4 regions of the Streptomyces sp. NPDC101219 genome follow, and region 3 is predicted to be linked to each of the others. Evidence: riboswitches for the same ligand, from Rfam matches in the RefSeq annotation. Region 3 holds a riboswitch; each other region holds the start of a gene.
What was found. Region 3 has a riboswitch for cyclic di-AMP ahead of ACIRPP_RS30685 (M23 family metallopeptidase). Riboswitches for the same ligand answer to the same signal wherever they lie in the genome.
Positions count from the first base shown of each region.

Region 1: another riboswitch for cyclic di-AMP. It lies ahead of ACIRPP_RS19080 (M23 family metallopeptidase); the one in region 3 lies ahead of ACIRPP_RS30685 (M23 family metallopeptidase).
Region 2: another riboswitch for cyclic di-AMP. It lies ahead of ACIRPP_RS05430 (transglycosylase SLT domain-containing protein); the one in region 3 lies ahead of ACIRPP_RS30685 (M23 family metallopeptidase).
Region 4: another riboswitch for cyclic di-AMP. It lies ahead of ACIRPP_RS10960 (peptidoglycan DD-metalloendopeptidase family protein); the one in region 3 lies ahead of ACIRPP_RS30685 (M23 family metallopeptidase).

Region 1 is NZ_JBIWOK010000008.1:396,049-400,250, reverse strand. Features, by position in the region: gene ACIRPP_RS19085 (PrsW family intramembrane metalloprotease) at 1-796, shown strand, start outside; gene ACIRPP_RS19080 (M23 family metallopeptidase) at 862-1,887, opposite strand; cyclic di-AMP (ydaO/yuaA leader) riboswitch at 1,900-2,057, opposite strand; tRNA gene ACIRPP_RS19075 (tRNA-Met) at 2,459-2,532, opposite strand; gene ACIRPP_RS19070 (dihydrofolate reductase family protein) at 2,644-3,777, opposite strand; gene ACIRPP_RS19065 (response regulator transcription factor) at 3,904-4,202, opposite strand, start outside.
Region 2 is NZ_JBIWOK010000002.1:468,613-472,814, forward strand. Features, by position in the region: gene ACIRPP_RS05425 (polyprenyl synthetase family protein) at 1-927, opposite strand, end outside; cyclic di-AMP (ydaO/yuaA leader) riboswitch at 1,484-1,646, shown strand; gene ACIRPP_RS05430 (transglycosylase SLT domain-containing protein) at 1,652-2,143, shown strand; gene ACIRPP_RS05435 (HAD family hydrolase) at 2,137-3,036, opposite strand; gene ACIRPP_RS05440 (GNAT family N-acetyltransferase) at 3,296-4,202, shown strand, end outside.
Region 3 is NZ_JBIWOK010000024.1:4,717-8,918, forward strand. Features, by position in the region: gene ACIRPP_RS30675 (M16 family metallopeptidase) at 1-48, shown strand, start outside; gene ACIRPP_RS30680 (M16 family metallopeptidase) at 45-1,433, shown strand; cyclic di-AMP (ydaO/yuaA leader) riboswitch at 1,635-1,796, shown strand; gene ACIRPP_RS30685 (M23 family metallopeptidase) at 1,809-2,582, shown strand; gene ACIRPP_RS30690 (GntR family transcriptional regulator) at 2,786-3,481, shown strand; gene ACIRPP_RS30695 (HPr family phosphocarrier protein) at 3,639-3,920, opposite strand; gene ACIRPP_RS30700 (GNAT family N-acetyltransferase) at 4,098-4,202, shown strand, end outside.
Region 4 is NZ_JBIWOK010000004.1:509,562-513,763, forward strand. Features, by position in the region: gene ACIRPP_RS10955 (SGNH/GDSL hydrolase family protein) at 100-888, opposite strand; gene ACIRPP_RS10960 (peptidoglycan DD-metalloendopeptidase family protein) at 1,090-2,034, opposite strand; cyclic di-AMP (ydaO/yuaA leader) riboswitch at 2,039-2,205, opposite strand; gene ACIRPP_RS10965 (tyrosine-protein phosphatase) at 2,608-3,405, shown strand; gene ACIRPP_RS10970 (DUF6126 family protein) at 3,448-3,570, opposite strand; gene ACIRPP_RS10975 (helix-turn-helix domain-containing protein) at 3,567-4,190, opposite strand.

The DNA.
Region 1 (4,202 bases), on a different contig from region 3:
CCTGTTCACCGTGCTCACCGGCATCGGCTTCGGCCTCGCCGCCCTGTCCGGCGAGGGCCGCCGGGTGCGGCGCGTGCTGCTCCCGCTGACCGGGCTGGCGCTGGCGATGGGCCTGCACGCGCTGTGGAACGGCTCCTCGAACCTCGGCGAGTACGGCTTCTTCGCGGTCTACGCGGTGTTCATGGTGCCGCTGTTCGGGGTGCTGACGTGGCTGGTGGTGTGGACCCGGCAGCGGGAACTGCGCACCGTGCGCACGGAGCTGCCGGCCTATGTGGCCGCCGGGTGGCTGACCCCGGTGGAGCCGTTCGTGCTCGGCTCGATGCGGGCCCGGCGCCTCGCCCGGCAGTACGCCCGGCGGCACGGCGGCCGGGCCGCGGCCCGGGAGGTGGCGCGGTACGAGGCGTTCGCGACGTCCCTGGCCTTCCTGCGGCACCGGGGCGGCGCGGGGCGCGCACCGGCGGACTTCGTCGCCCGTGAGGGCGCCCTGCTCGGGGAGCTGTGGCGACGGCGGGGCAGGGCCCGCCCGGCACTGGAGCACGCGGCCCGGATCACCGCGCCGGTCTTCCGCGTGACAGGCCCGCCGCCCGGCCCCCACGGCCACGCTCCGGCCCACGGCTATGGCTATGGCTATGGCTACGGCTACGGCTACGGAGGGGGCTACGGCTACGGAGGCGGGTACGGCTACGGAGGCGGCTACGGCTACGGCCACCCCTACGTACTGCCGACGCACCCCGCCGGGCCGCATCCCGCGTCCGCGCCCGGGTGGCCCGGCTCGAACGGCCCCGGAAACACCTGACCGGCAGCCCGGACGCCCTGGGGGCGCCGTCGGGACTGCCGGTGGAGGGTCCGGAACGGGGTCCGTTACGGGTTGAGGCCCTTGCTGCGCAGCCAGGTCAGGGGGTCGATGCCGGAGGCGGAGCCCGAGGTGTGGACCTCCAGGTGCAGGTGGGCGCCGGTGGAGTTGCCGGTGGAGCCCACCCGGCCGATGACCTCGCCGGTGGTGACCTTCTGGCCGACGCTGACGCTGATCGAGGACTGGTGGGCGTACCAGATCTCGGTGCCGTCGTCGAGGGTCAGCACCGTCTTGTAGCCGTAGGAGCCGTCCCAGCCGGCGGAGGTGATGGTGCCGGTGTGGACGGCCTTGATCAGCGTGCCGCTGGGGGCGGCGAAGTCGAGGCCGGTGTGCTGGCCGGAGGACCAGTAGGCGCCGGCCTGACCGAAGGTCGAGGTGAGCGTGTAGGAGGAGGTCGGCAGCGCGTACTGGGTGGCCAGCTTGGCGAGGCGCTCGGCCTCGGCCTTCTTCTTCGCCTCCTCCTCGGCCTTTCGCTTCGCTTCCGCGGCCTTGGCCTTGGCCTCCTTCTCGGCCTTGGCGGCGGCCTGAGCGGCCTCCTTCTCGGCGGCGGCGACGGCAGCGGCGGCGGCCTTGCTCTCGGCCTGGTCCTGCTGCTGCTCGACCTGCGCCATGATCCGGCTGCGCAGTGCCTCGCCGGCGTTGCCCTGCTCGGCTTCGGCGCCGGCGGTGCCGATGCTGCTGAGCGGGGTGGCGGAGCCCTCGGGCGTTTCCTCGTCGGAGATGAGGGAACCCACGTTGGGGAGGTCGGGCATGGAGATGGAGACCGGCGGCTTGCCGGTCTGGGCGCTGGCCATGCCGCCGGCGCCGACGGCGGCTATGACGCCGACACCCAGGACGGTGGAGCTGCGGGCGAGTCCTCCGCCGCGCTGCTTGCTGACGCGATGCCGGCCGCGCACCGGGCGGACGGACTCCGCGGTGGGGTTCCACTCCTCGAAGGGGCCCTCGTCGGCGCGGACGCCGCCGTAGACGAAGGTGTCGCCGTCGCGCTGGCTCGGCATGAGAGGGGCCTCGGGGGCAGGCCGGTTCGACGCCACGTGGGCGTACTCCTTTCCTTCCTTCTCCGCCTACCGGGTTAGCTGACGGGTTCGGAGCAGGAAGGTCTCCTACGCGCGTATACCGCCCGTGTCTCCACGGGGGCATCCACGCGATTCACCCCAAGTTGGTGGTTCCCCGGTTCCCTTGCGGGATTCGGCGCGTGCGCACGGAGCCGACTCGTGTGACGGCTGGGACGACCGCGCTGCGTTATCGAACGTTAATAGACGTGGGGGCCTGATTCCAAGCGGTTCCTCTTGATCGTTAACGAATCCCGTACGGACTTACCCGCCACGAGCAGGCGAAAACGGGCGAGTTGACTCCACCTCGAATGAGGCCCGTTTTCTGACGGAGCGTCAATTGTTATCCCTGCGGGACGGCGCGGACACGGTGGGTGACCACGGAGGGTGAGCGAAGGAAGGGGCGCGCGCCGGCGTGAGGCGGGGAGGAAGGGGGGAAGCCTGGGAGGAACTCTCCGGCACTCCGGCGCGCCGGACGGGACGGACGGGACGGACGGGACGGAACGCACCGAGGGCCGGAATCCTGTTTCGGATTCCGGCCCTCGGCCTTCAGTAGCGGGGACAGGATTTGAACCTGCGACCTCTGGGTTATGAGCCCAGCGAGCTACCGAGCTGCTCCACCCCGCGTCGTTGTGATTCCAGTGTACGGCATCCGGGGAGCGCTTCGCGCACGCTTTTCCCCGGGCCCCTTTTCAACGGTGCTGCTCGCGCGGCCGACGGGCGGAGTGGAGGCCGTGCTCACCCTCCCGTCAGATGGGCGTTCGGCGCCTTGGCGCGGTCCTCCAGCTCCGGCACGACGACCACGGTGGCGCCCGCGGCCGTCAGCAGCCCGCTGCCGTCGGCGTCCGTGACGAAGGTGTCGGGCTCCCGCCACGCCGTGACCACTCGCCGCACCCCCGCGTCCAGCAGGAGCCGGGAGCAGGAGGCGGGCCGGGACGCGCGGCGGGCGCAGGGCTCCAGGCTGGAGTACACCGTGGCGGTGGCGAGCCGGGGGTCCGTGGGGTCGGTCCCGGCGAGCGCGACCTCCTCCGCGTGCGCCACCGGGTCGCCGCCCTCCCGGGAGTGACCGCGCGCCAGTTCCGTGCCGTCGGCCGCGACCACCACCGCGCCCACGCTGAACGCCGTCCGCGAGGGCGTGCACCGGGACGCCAGGTCGCAGGCGAGGGCGAGCCAGTGGCGGTCGGCGGCGGTGACCGTCGCGCCGGTCCCGGGCGCGGTGGGCTCGTAGCGCATCAGGACGACGTCGCCGATCTGCCGGGTCTCCAGCAGCCGCAGCCGGCCGGCCTGGTAGGAACCGGGGCCGAACAGGCGGGGCGCGTCGGGGTCGCCCACGAACAACGGCGCCACGACCAGCTGGAGTTCGTCGGCGAGGCCCTGGGTGACGAGCTGGGTGTGGATCAGGCCGCCGCCCTCCACCATGAGCCGGCGCACCCCGCGGACGTCGTGCAGGTGCTCCAGCAGGCGCCGCCAGTCCAGCTCCGCGCCGAGCGGGACGATGTCGGTGGCCGGTCCGAGGGCGCGGGCGCGCTCGGCGCCCCGGTCCGTCGTGTACAGGAGCTTGTCGCCGCCCGTGTGCCAGAAGCGGGCGGCCGGGTCCAGGTCGCCGGAGCCACTGACGGTGACCTTCAGCGGGTACTCCGGCCTGCCCTCGGCGACCCGGGCGGCGCGCCGCTCGGGCGAGTTGACCAGCAGCCGTGGGTTGTCGGCGCGCAGGGTGCCGGCTCCGACGAGCACCGCGTCCACCGAGGCCCGTACCTCGTCGACCCGGTCGAAGTCGGCCGGGCTGGACAGCAGCAGCCGTTCGGGGCCGGTGTCGTCCAGGTAGCCGTCGAGGGAGACGGCGGCGGACAGCAGGACGTACGGGTGGGGCATCGGCGTACTCCAGGACGGGGGCGGGTCGGCCGGGGCCGGGACGGTGCGGCTCGGGGCCAGTCTGGCAACCGCGCGGACGGCACCGGCCACCGGTCACCGTCCGCCCGACGGCGTCCCGGGCCGGCGTCAGGGCTCGATCAGTCCGACCCGGATCGCGTACCGGGTGAGTTCCAGGCGGTCTTTGAGGCCCAGTTTGGACAGCAGGTTCGCCCGGTGCCGCTCCACGGTCTTGGGGCTGATCGTGAGCAGGTCGGCGATCTGCTGGGAGGTGTGTCCCTCGGCGACCAGCTTCAGGATCTCCTCCTCCCGGTCCGTGATCGCTTTGGCCGGCACGTGCCCGCTGTCCCGGGTGAGGTCCAGGTAGTTGCGGATGAGGGCGTTGACCGCGCCCGGGTAGAGGAACGGCTCGCCCCGCATGGTGGCCC
Region 2 (4,202 bases), on a different contig from region 3:
GCGCGCCTCCTTGGCGTAGCGCACGGTGTCGCGGCGGGCCTGCTCCAGGGCGGGGTGGGCGCGCAGCAGACGCAGCGCCTCGGCGTGCCGGGCGTCGTCGGTGAGGTCGGAGCCGAGCAGCTCGCACAGGGCGAGGTCGTCGGCCAGGCCGAGCCGCTCGGCCCGCTCGCGCAGCCGCAGCACCGGCAGGGTGGCGATGCCCTCGCGCAGGTCGGTGCCCGGGGTCTTGCCCGACTCGTGGGAGTCGGAGGCGATGTCGAGGACGTCGTCGGCGAGCTGGAAGGCGACGCCGAGCCGCTCGCCGTACTGGGTGAGCACGTCCACGACCGTCTCGTCGGCGCCGGACATCATGGCGCCGAACCGGCAGGACACCGCGACCAGGGAGCCGGTCTTGCCGCCGAGCACGTCCAGGTAGTGCTCCACGGGGTCCCGTCCGTCCTGCGGGCCCGCGGTCTCCAGGATCTGGCCGGTGACCAGCCGCTCGAACGCCACCGCCTGCACGCGGACGGCCTCGGGGCCGAGGTCGGCGAGGATCTGCGAAGCCCGCGCGAAGAGGAAGTCGCCGGTGAGGACGGCGACGGAGTTGCCCCAGCGGGTGTTGGCGCTGGCGACCCCGCGGCGCACCGCGGCGTCGTCCATCACGTCGTCGTGGTACAGCGTGGCCAGGTGGGTCAGCTCCACGACCACGGCCGACGGCACGACGCCCGGCGCGTAGGGGTCGCCGAACTGGGCGGAGAGCATCACCAGCAGCGGCCGGAACCGCTTGCCGCCGGCCCGCACCAGGTGCTGGGCGGCCTCCGTGATGAAGGGGACCTCACTCTTGGTGGCCTCGAGCAGCCCCTCCTCGACAGCCGTCATCCCGGCCTGGACATCGGCTTCCAGAGCCTGGTCCCGCACGCTCAGCCCGAACGGCCCGACGACGGTCACGAGGGGTCTCCTGTCTGCTGGTGTCCACTGGCGTTTACACGGTTTGTCGATAGGTCGCTGCCATCACTCAAGTCAGCGTATCCGGTCATGTTTCGATCACCGCCAGGGCCCGGGGGTACAGGCCGGGCAGGAGGCGATCAGGACCGGCCCGTTTTTGATCGGTTCATAGCAGTGGACATTCTCTGACTTTCCGGGGCGGATCGCTCCGCATTCCGGACCACACCTCGGCATGCTCACCATCCTGCCCGCCCCGACGCCCGATTTGCCGCAATTACCAAGCGAATTCCTCTTAGTGTGAAATGCGCTCCGACCCGGCGACCCGTGAGGTCGGTCACGCGCCGCCCGACACATCGACGACATCCGTACACCGCCGGTTCCCCGTTGCCCCGCAGCGAGTTGAGCCGTGGCGACCGTAAAGGATCAAGTGGCGCAAACCGCCCATGTCAAGATCAAACAGCGTTTACCGTGACCCTCGCACTTGTTCCCGGCGTGTGCTCTCGCATACGTTCCGGGCCGCCGGGCGGACGCCGAATCCTGCCGCCGCCCGCACCACCCAACGACGAACTCACTCACGCACGGCAGGAGCGGGGGACCCAGGTAAGTCGCCGGGCCGGTCACGCGCCGGAACGGCTCGGGGTGAAGCCGTGCCCGCAGGGGCACGGCCGGACACTCTCCCGTCCGAACCCGACAGCTCACCTCGCAGGCGTAGGAGAGGAACACAGACATGCCTGCATCCGGTCAGCTCCGCCGCTTCGGCAGCCGACGTCTCGCCCGCACCCTCGCCGTCGCCGGCACCGGCGTCGCCGTGGCCGCCCTGCCGCTGTTCGGCGCCTCCAACGCCGCAGCGGCCACCCCGGCCGCCGCCCCGGCCGCCGCCACCGCGGCGACGGTGTACCCGAACAACCTCGACGGCTGGATCCGCGAGTCGCTGTCCGTCATGGCCCAGCACGGCATCCCCGGCTCCTACGAGGGCATCCACCGCAACATCATCCGCGAGTCCTCGGGCAACCCGCAGGCCATCAACCTGTGGGACTCCAACGCCGCCAAGGGCACCCCGTCCAAGGGCCTGCTCCAGGTCATCGACCCGACCTTCGCCGCCTACCACGTGCCCGGCACCGTCTACGACCCGTACGACCCGGTCGCCAACATCACGGCAGCCTGCAACTACGCGGCCGACCGCTACGGCTCGATCGACAACGTCTTCGGGGCCTACTGAGCCACCACCCTCCCTGCGGCGGGCAGGGACGCATCACCCGGGGCGGACGGGTGCGGCACGTGTTGGGGCACGTGCGGCACCGGCCCCCTGCCGAACAGTCGCTCGAGGACGACGGCCACGCCGTCGTCCTCGTTCGTCGTGGTGACCTCGTCGGCCACCGCCTTCAGCTCGTCGTGGGCATTGGCCATCGCCACCCCGTGGGCCGCCCAGTCGAACATGGGGATGTCGTTGGGCATGTCGCCGAACGCGATCGTGCCCGCCGGGCCGACCCCCAGCCGCTCGGCGGCCAGCGCCAGCCCCGTGGCCTTCGTGATCCCGCACGGCTGGAGCTCCACCGTGCCCGGTCCCGACATCGTGACTGTGGCCAGCGAGCCGATCACCGAACGCGCCGCCGCCGCCAACGCGTCGTCCGACAGCACCGGGTGGCGCAGCAGCACCTTGCTGATCGGCCGCTCCCACAGATCGGTCCGCCGCCCCACCCGCACGGCGGGCAGCGTGGGGTGCGGCATCCGGTAGCCCGGCTCGATCAGCGTGAGCCCGTCGACCCCGTCCTGGTCGACCGCCGCGTACACCTCGCCCGTCTCCGCCTCGATCTTGCCGAGCGCGGTCTCCGCGAGCTCCCGGTCCAGGGTGACCGACCACAGCAGCCGTTCCGTCCCGGCGTCGTACACCTGCGCGCCCTGGCCGCAGACCGCGAGCCCCGTGCAGCCGAGGTCCGCGAGCAGCGGGCGCACGCGGGGGGCCGGGCGCCCCGTCACCACCAGATGCCGGGCACCGGCCCGCCCGGCCCGTGCGAGCGCGGCGAGGGTCCGGTCGGACAGGGTGTCGTCGCCGCGCAGCAGCGTCCCGTCCAGATCGGTGGCGATGAGCGAGTATGCGGTGGGTGCGGCCATGATCAGAGAATACGGACAGCGCACCCGTCCCCTTCACCGCCTCCGCCCGCCCCGGCCCCCGCCGCCGCCCGGCGCCGGCCCCACGGCCCGCCCGTCCCGGCTCCTCCCGGCCACGGCCGGGTCGTACCCGGTTGACGGTTTGTGCACCATTTGGCAATAAGAGGCGACGCGGCCTACCGGGCACGGTTCCCCGGCGGTACCTTCCAAGGGTCCAGGGGGGACTTGATCGGGGGGTCAGGTGAGCAGTGGACGCACGCGTGTGCTGAGGCCCGAGGAGCTCGGCGAGGGGGAACGGGAACGGTGGCGCGAGCTGCGCGCCACGGCGGACACACCACGCAATCCGTTCATGGAACCGGAATTCACCACGGTCGTGGGACGGGTACGGCCGCGCGCCCGGGTCGCGGTGGTGTACGAGGGCGCGGACCCGGCCGGGTTCCTGCCGTACGAGCACGGACCGTGGGGGCAGGGCCGGGCGATCGGCCTGGGGGTGTCCGACTGCCAGGGAGCGATCCTGCCTCCCGGGTCGGCGGTGGACCCCCGTGAACTGCTGCGCGCCTGCTCGGTGTCCAGCTTCGCCTTCGACAACCTGGAGGCGGACCAGGGGCTGTTCGTGCCGTACGCGGCCGAGGAGCACGCCACCTACGTCATCGACGTGGAGAAGGGGTACGAGACCTACGAGTCCGTGCTGCGCACCCAGTCGCCGAAGTTCCTGAAGACCACGCTGGCCAAGGAGCGCCGGCTCGGCCGCCAGGCCGGCCCGGTCCGGTTCGTCTTCGACGAGCGCGACCCGGCCGCGCTGCGCACGCTCATGGAGTGGAAGTCGGCGCAGTACCGCAGGACGGGCCGGCGCGACCGGTTCGCGCAGGAGTGGATCGCCCGGCTGGTGGCCCGGCTCGCGGAGACCCGGTCCGCCCAGTGCACGGGCACCCTGTCGGTGCTCTACGCCGGCGGCCGGCCCGTCGCCGCGCACTTCGGCCTGCGCTCGGCCACCGTGCTGGCCTGCTGGTTCCCGGCCTACGACCCGGAGTTCGCGAAGTACTCGCCGGGGCTGGTGCTGCACCTGCGGATGGCCGAGGCCGCCGCTGCCGAGGGGGTGGGCCTGCTCGACATGGGGCGCGGCCCGGCGGAGTACAAGGACTCGCTGAAGACGGGCGAACTCGCCGTCT
Region 3 (4,202 bases):
GCCGCCGCGGCCGCCGGCACCGACGAGAACGAGGAGGCGGCGAAGTGACCGAGCTCGCCACGATGGACTTCCACCCCCGGCCGCAGGCGGGTGACGCCAAGCCCTGGGCCTTCCCGGCCCCCGAGCGGGGCACGCTCGACAACGGCCTGACCGTCCTGCGCTGCCACCGCCCCGGCCAGCAGGTCGTCGCCGTCGAGGTGGTCCTCGACGCGCCCCTCGACGCGGAACCGGCCGGCCTCGACGGCGTCGCCACGATCATGGCGCGGGCCTTCTCCGAGGGCACCGACAAGCACTCCGCCGAGGAGTTCGCCGCCGAACTCGAGCGCTGCGGCGCCACCCTGGACGCCTTCGCCGACCACCCCGGCGTCCGCCTCACCCTGGAGGTGCCGGCCTCGCGGCTGGCCAAGGGCCTGGGCCTGCTCGCCGACGCCCTGAGGGCACCCGCCTTCGCCGACAGCGAGATCGAGCGTCTGGTCCGCAACCGCCTCGACGAGATCCCGCACGAGCTGGCCAACCCCTCCCGCCGGGCGGCCAAGGAGCTATCCAAGGAGCTGTTCCCCGCCGACGCGCGCATGTCGCGCCCCCGGCAGGGCACCGAGGAGACCGTCGCGAGCATCGACTCGGCGGCCGTGCGCGCCTTCTACGAGAAGCACGTGCGTCCCGCCACGGCCACCGTCGTGGTCGTCGGCGACCTGACCGGCGTCGACCTCCCGGCGCTGCTCGGGGACACGCTCGGCGCGTGGACCGGCTCGCCGGGACAGCCCCGGCCGGTGCCGCCCGTGATCGCCGACGACACCGGCCGGGTCGTGATCGTGGACCGTCCGGGAGCCGTCCAGACGCAGCTGCTCATCGGCCGCGTCGGCGCCGACCGGCACGACCGGGTGTGGCCCGCGCAGGTGCTCGGCACGTACTGCCTCGGCGGCACCCTCACCTCCCGCCTGGACCGCGTCCTGCGCGAGGAGAAGGGCTACACCTACGGCGTCCGCTCCTTCGGCCAGGTCCTCCGGTCCGCGCCGGACGGCACGGGCGCGGCCATGCTCGCCATCAGCGGCTCCGTGGACACCCCGAACACCGGGCCCGCGCTGCAGGACCTGTGGAACGTGCTGCGCACCCTCGCCGCCGACGGGCTGACCGACGACGAGCGGGACGTCGCCGTGCAGAACCTGGTGGGCGTCGCACCCCTGAAGTACGAGACGGCGGCGGCGGTCGCGAGCACCCTCGCCGACCAGGTGGAGCAGCACCTGCCCGACGACTACCAGGCCGAGTTGTACCGCCGGCTGGCCGCGACCGGCACCGTGGAGGCCACCGCGGCGGTGGTGAACGCCTTCCCGGTCGACCGGCTGGTGACCGTCCTGGTCGGTGACGCCGCGCAGATCAAGGCGCCCGTGGAGGCGCTCGGGATCGGCGAAGTGACCGTGGTGGCGGCCGAGTAGACCGCCGCGGCGGCACTCCCGCGTGGGGGCCCTGGTGACGAGAACGTCACCAGGGCCCTCTTATGCCCGAATTGAGGCGGAGGCTGCCTGTCTGCCCTGTGGCATGCGCTACAAAAACCGGGATCCGTTTGGGGATTGACCCGCCTCCCGCATAGCTTCGTGCGGGCTGTTCGTCAGGCAGTGCGCCGCGTCCGCGGCACCGGACAGTCATCGCCGAGTCCCCGTACGGCGCGAGCCAGGGGAGCCGGGGACCCACCGTCCCTGGGGTGAATCGGGCGCCCGCGCGTGTCGCGAGGGGGTCCGTAGGAGACCTTCCTGCTCCGAACCCGTCAGCTAACCCGGTAGGCGAGAGGGAAGGAAAGGACCAGCCTGTACATGGCGTTCACCCGCGCCACCGGCAAGCACCGCCGCCCCGGCCGCATCCACCGCGGCACCGCTCGTGCGGCGGGCGTCGCGGCCCTGACCGGCAGCGGCGTCGTCGGCTCCCTCGCGGCACCCGCGCTGGCCGCCGAACCCGCCGCGGCCCAGACCGGTATCACCCCCGTCATCACCCTCGGCGACACCGTCGCCGACCGGATCGACGCCCAGGCGGCCGCCCAGCACGAGGCCGCCCGTGAGGCCGCCGAGGCCGAGGCCCGCAAGGCGGCCGAGGAGGCCGCGCGCGAGAAGGCCGCCAAGGAGGCCAAGAAGGCCCGCGCCGAGAAGGAGCGCGCCGCCCGCGAGGCCGAGCGGGAGCGGCTCAACGCCTTCGTCTCGCCGATCCCGGGCTCCTACGTGTCCACCGGCTACAAGACCGGCGGCGCCGTCTGGTCCTCCGGCAGCCACACCGGTGTCGACTTCCACGCCGCGAACGGCACGCCCGTCCAGTCCGTCGGCGCCGGCACGGTCGTCGAGGCCGGCTGGGGCGGCGCCTACGGCAACCAGGTCGTCATCAAGATGCACGACGGCACGTACACCCAGTACGGCCACCTGTCGTCCGTCAATGTCTCGGCCGGCCAGCAGGTCGCCCCGGGCCAGCAGATCGGCCTCTCCGGCTCGACCGGCAACGTCACCGGCGCGCACCTGCACTTCGAGGCCCGCACGAGCGCCGACTACGGCTCGGACCTCGACCCGGTCGCCTACCTCCGCGCGCACGGCGTCTCCCTCTGACGGGTGCGCGGGCAGGCCCCGCGCCCACCCGGAACACCGCACGGCCCCGGCTCCCCGAGCCGGGGCTTTCGCGTTCCTCCGAATGTTGTCCAAAAAACAGGCATGAATGGTCCCTCGGCATCAATCAATCCGGTGAATTGCAATAGAGTCACGGAACGGACGCCTGACGACGGCGTTGCACGGGAAATAGCCGGAGGTCGCCCATGCGTGTTCCCGCACATTCACTGTGCGCCGCCGTCCGGGACGACATCGTCGCGGGAGTCCACGCGCGCGGAAGCCGGCTCACCGAGGAACTCCTGGCGCGCCGCTACGGCGTGTCCCGGGTCCCGGTGCGCGAGGCGCTGCGGACGCTGGAGGCGGAGGGGTTCGTGGTGACCCGGCGGCACGCGGGCGCGTGCGTCGCCGAGCCCACCGAGCGGGAGGCCGCGGACCTGCTGGAGATGCGTCTGCTGCTCGAACCCCTCGGTGCCGCCCGCGCGGCCCAGCGCCGTACCGACGCCCACCTCAAGGTGCTGCGCGGCCTCGTCCGCCTGGGCCAGGAGCGGGCCCGCCAGGGGAGCAGCGACGACCTGCGCTCCCTCGACGGCTGGTTCCACGAGACGCTGGCCCAGGCCGCGGCGAGCCACGCCCTGGCCTCGACCCTGACCGGGCTGCGCCACAAGATCGCCTGGATGTACGCCGTGGCGGAACCGGCCGACCCGGCCCCGACCTGGACGGAGCACGGCCTGATCGTGGACGCCGTGGCCCGCGGCGACGGGGAGCGGGCCCGGGCGGCCACCGCCCAGCACCTGGAACGGGCGCACGCCGCGCACCGGCTGCGTCCCGCCTCCGGCGCCGGACCCGCGGAGCGTGTGAGGACCTCGAAACATTCCGTCAACACACCGGGCGTACGGAATTAATACGGGCGCGGTATACAAAGAGGCGCGTAATTCGGGGGGTCCCTTTTCCTGCCCGGAAAAGGGAATGCGAAAGGCCCGCCCGGAGAACCGGGCGGGCCTTTGTGCCGATGCGGTGCGCGTCGGACGGGTGACGGTCACCGTGAAACGGGTCCGGGTGTCAGACCGTTTCGGGCAGTTCCTCGAGGCCCTCGGCGACCAGCTTGGCGAGCCGGTCCAGTGCGGCGTCCGCGCCCTCGGCGTCGGACGCGAGCACGATCTCCTCGCCGCCCTGGGCACCCAGGCCCAGGACGGCCAGCATGGAGGCCGCGTTGACGGGGTCGCCCCCGGCCTTGGCGATCGTCACCGGGACGCCTGCGGCCGTGGCGGCTCGGACGAAGATGGAGGCGGGGCGGGCGTGGAGACCCTCGGCCCAGCCGACGTTGACGCGGCGCTCAGCCATGTGATGCTGCCCTTCGCTGCTCAGGGTTGTCTAGACCAGTTTCCCATATGGTGAAGCATGCCGGCGCGGCACCTGCTCCCGCTCCGGGCACAGGGCCGGACCGCGGCCTCGGCCCTGCCCTGCGCACCCATAGCCTGCCTCGCGCCGTCGCCGGAAGCGAGCCGTACGCTGGGGCCCATGCAGACCTCCTCGGACCGGCACGAGTACCCCGCTCACTGGGAGGCCGACGTGGTGCTGCGCGACGGCGGCACCGCCCGCGTCCGCCCCATCACCGTCGATGAC
Region 4 (4,202 bases), on a different contig from region 3:
CTGATCCCTCGCGCTGACCGGTGCCGGCCCGCCGGACGCAGCGAGCCCGGCGGGCCGTACCCCCTTGTCCGGGACGGCCCGCCGGGCTCGTGCGACGCGTCACGCCACCGAGGCGATCCGCTCCTTGATGGCGTGCGGGGACAGCGCCCCCTTCGCCGTGACGTGGTCGCCGGAGGACTCCCCGCGCAGGCGTCGGCCGATCCACGGCACGAGGTACTCGCGGGCCCACTGGACGTCGTCCCGCCGGACGTCGAACGTGCCCCGGGCCGGGAGCGGGGGCCAGGGCTGCTCGGGGTCGGCCGGGACCTCCAGGCCGAGGGCCTGGCCCGCCCGGAGCGCCACGCGGGTGTGGCCCTCGGGCGAGAGGTGCAGCCGGTCGGCGTCCCACGCCCTGCGATCCTGGACGCTGCGCAGCGACCACAGGTCGAGCACCGGGCAGCCGTACCGGTCGGCGATGGCCCGCACATGTCCGTTGTACGTGGCGACCTTGCCGCGCAGCCGGCGGAGCACGGGCACGCCCCGGGTGTCGAAGCCGGTGGCGATCAGCACGGTGCCGGACGCGGCGGCGAGTGCCGCGACGGCCCGCTCGAACCGGTCGGCCACCTCGTCCGGGTCGGTGCCCGGCCGGATGATGTCGTTGCCGCCCGCGCAGATGGACACCAGGTCCGGGGCGAGCTCCACCGCCCGCGGGATCTGGTCCGCCACGATCTGGTCGAGCAGCTTTCCGCGCACCGCGAGGTTGGTGTACTGGAAGGCGCCTTCGGGCCGGCGGTCGGCGAGGAGCACGGCGAACCGGTCGGCCCAGCCGACGAACGCGCCGTCGGGGCCGGGATCGCCGACTCCCTCGGTGAAGCTGTCCCCCACCGCCACGTACGACCCGAATTCCACTCTGCTGTCTTTCCTCGAATCGTCTGCCACGGTCACCCATGATGGCGTTTCGGATGTGACCTACGCGACCGTAGGAAAGGGTTGACGGGCGGTGAGATAAACCACTCCGCCTGTCGATTCCCGTTGCGGCGCATCACCGAAGGCCGGACCCGGGATCGGGGTCCGGCCTTCGGCGGCGTGTCAGGCAGGTCGGCGCGGGGGTCAGCCGATGGAGACGCCCTTCGAGCGGAGGTAGGAGACGGGGTCCACGTCCGCGCCGTAGTTCGGCGAGGTGCGGATCTCGAAGTGCAGGTGCGGACCGGTCGAGTTGCCGGTCGAACCGGACAGGCCGACCTGCTGGCCGGCGCTCACGGCCTGGCCGGCCGAGACGGACAGCGAGGACAGGTGGGCGTACTGGGCGTAGTGGCCGTCGTTGAGCTTGATGACGACCTCGTTGCCGTACGCGCCCGCCCAGCCGGCGGAGACCACGGTGCCGGAGCCGACGGCCTTCAGCGAGGTCCCGGTCGGGACACTGAAGTCGACACCGGTGTGGTAGCCGCTGGACCACATGCCGCCGGCCACCTTGTAGCCGGTGCCGACGCCGCCGCCGGGCACCGGGGAGGTGTAACCGGAGGCACTGGCGGCCTGATTGGCGCCCGTGGACTGCGGGGCGGTCTTCTTGACCGGGGCCTCGCTCTTGCCTGCGGAGGGCTTGGCGGGCGCGGTCTTCTTCTTCGGCGCGTCCTGGGCGGACGGGGCCGAGGAGGACTTCTTCGGGGCGCTCGGCGCGGCCTTGCCGTCGATGGACAGCTTCAGGCCGGGGTGGATGAGCGACGGGTCGTCACCGACGGCCTCGCGGTTGTCGGCGTAGAGCTGCTTCCAGCCGCCGTCGACGTTCTCGGTGTCGGCGATCTTGGCCAGGTAGTCCCCGGACTTCACGACGTAGGTGCGGGACTCGCCGTTCTTCGCGGTGTCCTTGCCGTCGGCCTTGGCGCCGGCGGACACGCTCTGGACGGCCTTCTCCGGAGCCGCCTGGGGGGTGGCGGCGTGGGCGCCGGTGGCGCCGAGGAGCGGCAGGGCGAGAGCGGCGCCACCGGTACCGGCGACGGCGATGGAACGGGCGAGACGCAGGGTCCTGGGACGGCGGTGCTTACCCTTGGCGGGCATGACGAATTCCTCTCCGGCGCCTGCGAGGTGAGCTGTCGGGTTCGGGCTGGAGATGCCCGGCCGCGCAGGACGCGGCTTAACCCCGAGCCTGTTTCTCCGGAAGACCGGTAACAGGCAGTCGTACCTGTGGGTCCCCCGCTCCTGCCGTTCACGGGTCAGTGAGTGTGCGGGCTCCGGGCGGCGGCAGGATTAGGCGTCCGTCCGGATCGGTGGCGAACGTAAGCGACCAAGACGCAAAGGGACAAGCGAGGGGTTCCCCCTGAACGCCCTTTTCCGTGATCCACTCGGACAATTGCTGTCACCGTGCGTGGATTCCGTGTCCCGTGAAATGCCGAAAAGGCTTGCGGGACAGGGGAATTACGTGAACATGGCGACAACCCGTTGTCACCACTATGACGATGCTCACGCACCCCATTCCCATCTCCCTTTCTATCGGGGCACGTTATGGCGAATTCCCCGAAACGGACAGAACGCCTTAAACGCTGAATCGGGACTTCTTCCCGGCTCGCGATGTCGTATCGTCGGGGTGCCGTCGACGAGCCGCGTCGACGACGCCGAGTGGGAGGAGCCCCCGTGACGCAGCACATCCCGTCGACCGAACCCGAGCTGGCCGGGGTGCGCAATTTCCGTGACGTGGGCGGGCTGCCGACCCGGGACGGCCGGCGCGTGCGGCACGGCGTGCTGTTCCGCAGCGGCCACCTCGCCCACGCGACCGCCGAGGACGCCGCCTTCCTGTCGTCCCTGGGACTGCACACCGTCTTCGACTTCCGCAACGCGGCCGACCAGAAGCTGGAGGGCCCGGACGTCGCCCTGCCCGGCGTGCGCAACGTGAACCTGCCGCTGAGCGACCCGGCCGACGGGGCGGAGTTCTGGCGGATGGTCCGCGACGGCGACCTGGAGCAGCTGCGCACGATCCTCGCCGACGGCAAGGCCGCGGACCGGATGATCGCCTCCTACCGGGCGACCATCCGGGGCCGCACCGCCGAGCACTCCCGGGTGCTGCACGCGCTCGCCGAGGAGAGCGTGCCCGCGCTGATGCACTGCGCGGCCGGCAAGGACCGCGCGGGCCTGTCGGTGGCGGTGACGCTGCTGGCGGTGGGCGTGGAGCGCGACGCGATCTTCGAGGACTACCTGAAGTCCAACGAGCGGCACCGCCGCTACAAGGTGCACCGCAACGGAAGCTCCGACTCGGCCTACTCCCCCGAGGTCATGGAGCTGCTGAACCCGCTGTTCGACGCCCGCGCCGAGTACCTTCAGGCAGCGCTGGAGACCATCGAGGAGACGTGGGGCGGCGTCGACGCCTACCTGGAGCAGGGCCTCACCCTCGCACCCGGGACCCGGGAACGGCTGCGCACGCGCCTGCTGGACTGACCCCCGGCCGAGCGGGCCGGGGGCACGGCCGCACCCGGCCCGCTACTGCTTCGCGCCGACCGTGAACAGCAGATAGATGAAGCCCGCCACGACGTGACCCGCCACGACGTAGACGAACAGGCGCACCCACAGGGCGCGCGGGAACTTCTCTTCCATGTTTCTCACGAGGCATCTCCGTGGGCGGGGCCGAGGCAGAGCGCGGCCGAGGGGCTCTGCAGCAGGGTATGCACGAACAGGAGCTCGACTCCGTCGGGGTCCTGCGCGGCGATCCGGTGCGGGGTGAGCGAGTCGAAGTGGGCGCTGTCGCCCGGGCCGAGCCGGTGCAGCGTCTCGCCGAGCCGGAGCAGCAGCCGGCCCCGCAGGACGTACAGCCACTCCTCGCCGGGGTGGACGCGCACGATGTCGCCCTGCGAACCGTGCGGGACGTGGACCCGCAGGGCCTGCATGCCGCGCCCGGGCGCGCCCGCCTGCCAGTAGGTCCAGCCGCCGGCCGTCGTGGGTTCCATCCCGGCGGCGCGCACCACCGCATCCCGCTCGGGGGCCGCCTCGCCGAGGAGTTCGGCGACCGTCGTACCGTAGACGCGGGCGAGGGACAGCAGCATGGGCAGCGAGGGCTGCCGCTGCCCGGTCTCCAGACGCGAGAGGTGGGCGGGCGACAGGCCCGCGTCGCGGGCCGCGGCCTCCAGGGTGAGGGAGGCCCTGCGCCGCAGTGCCCGCAGCTGCGGCGCGACCAGACCCAGTGCGTCGGGCCGGGCGCCCGACGGCTCTGTCTCGGGGGAGCTCATGCCCCTATCTAG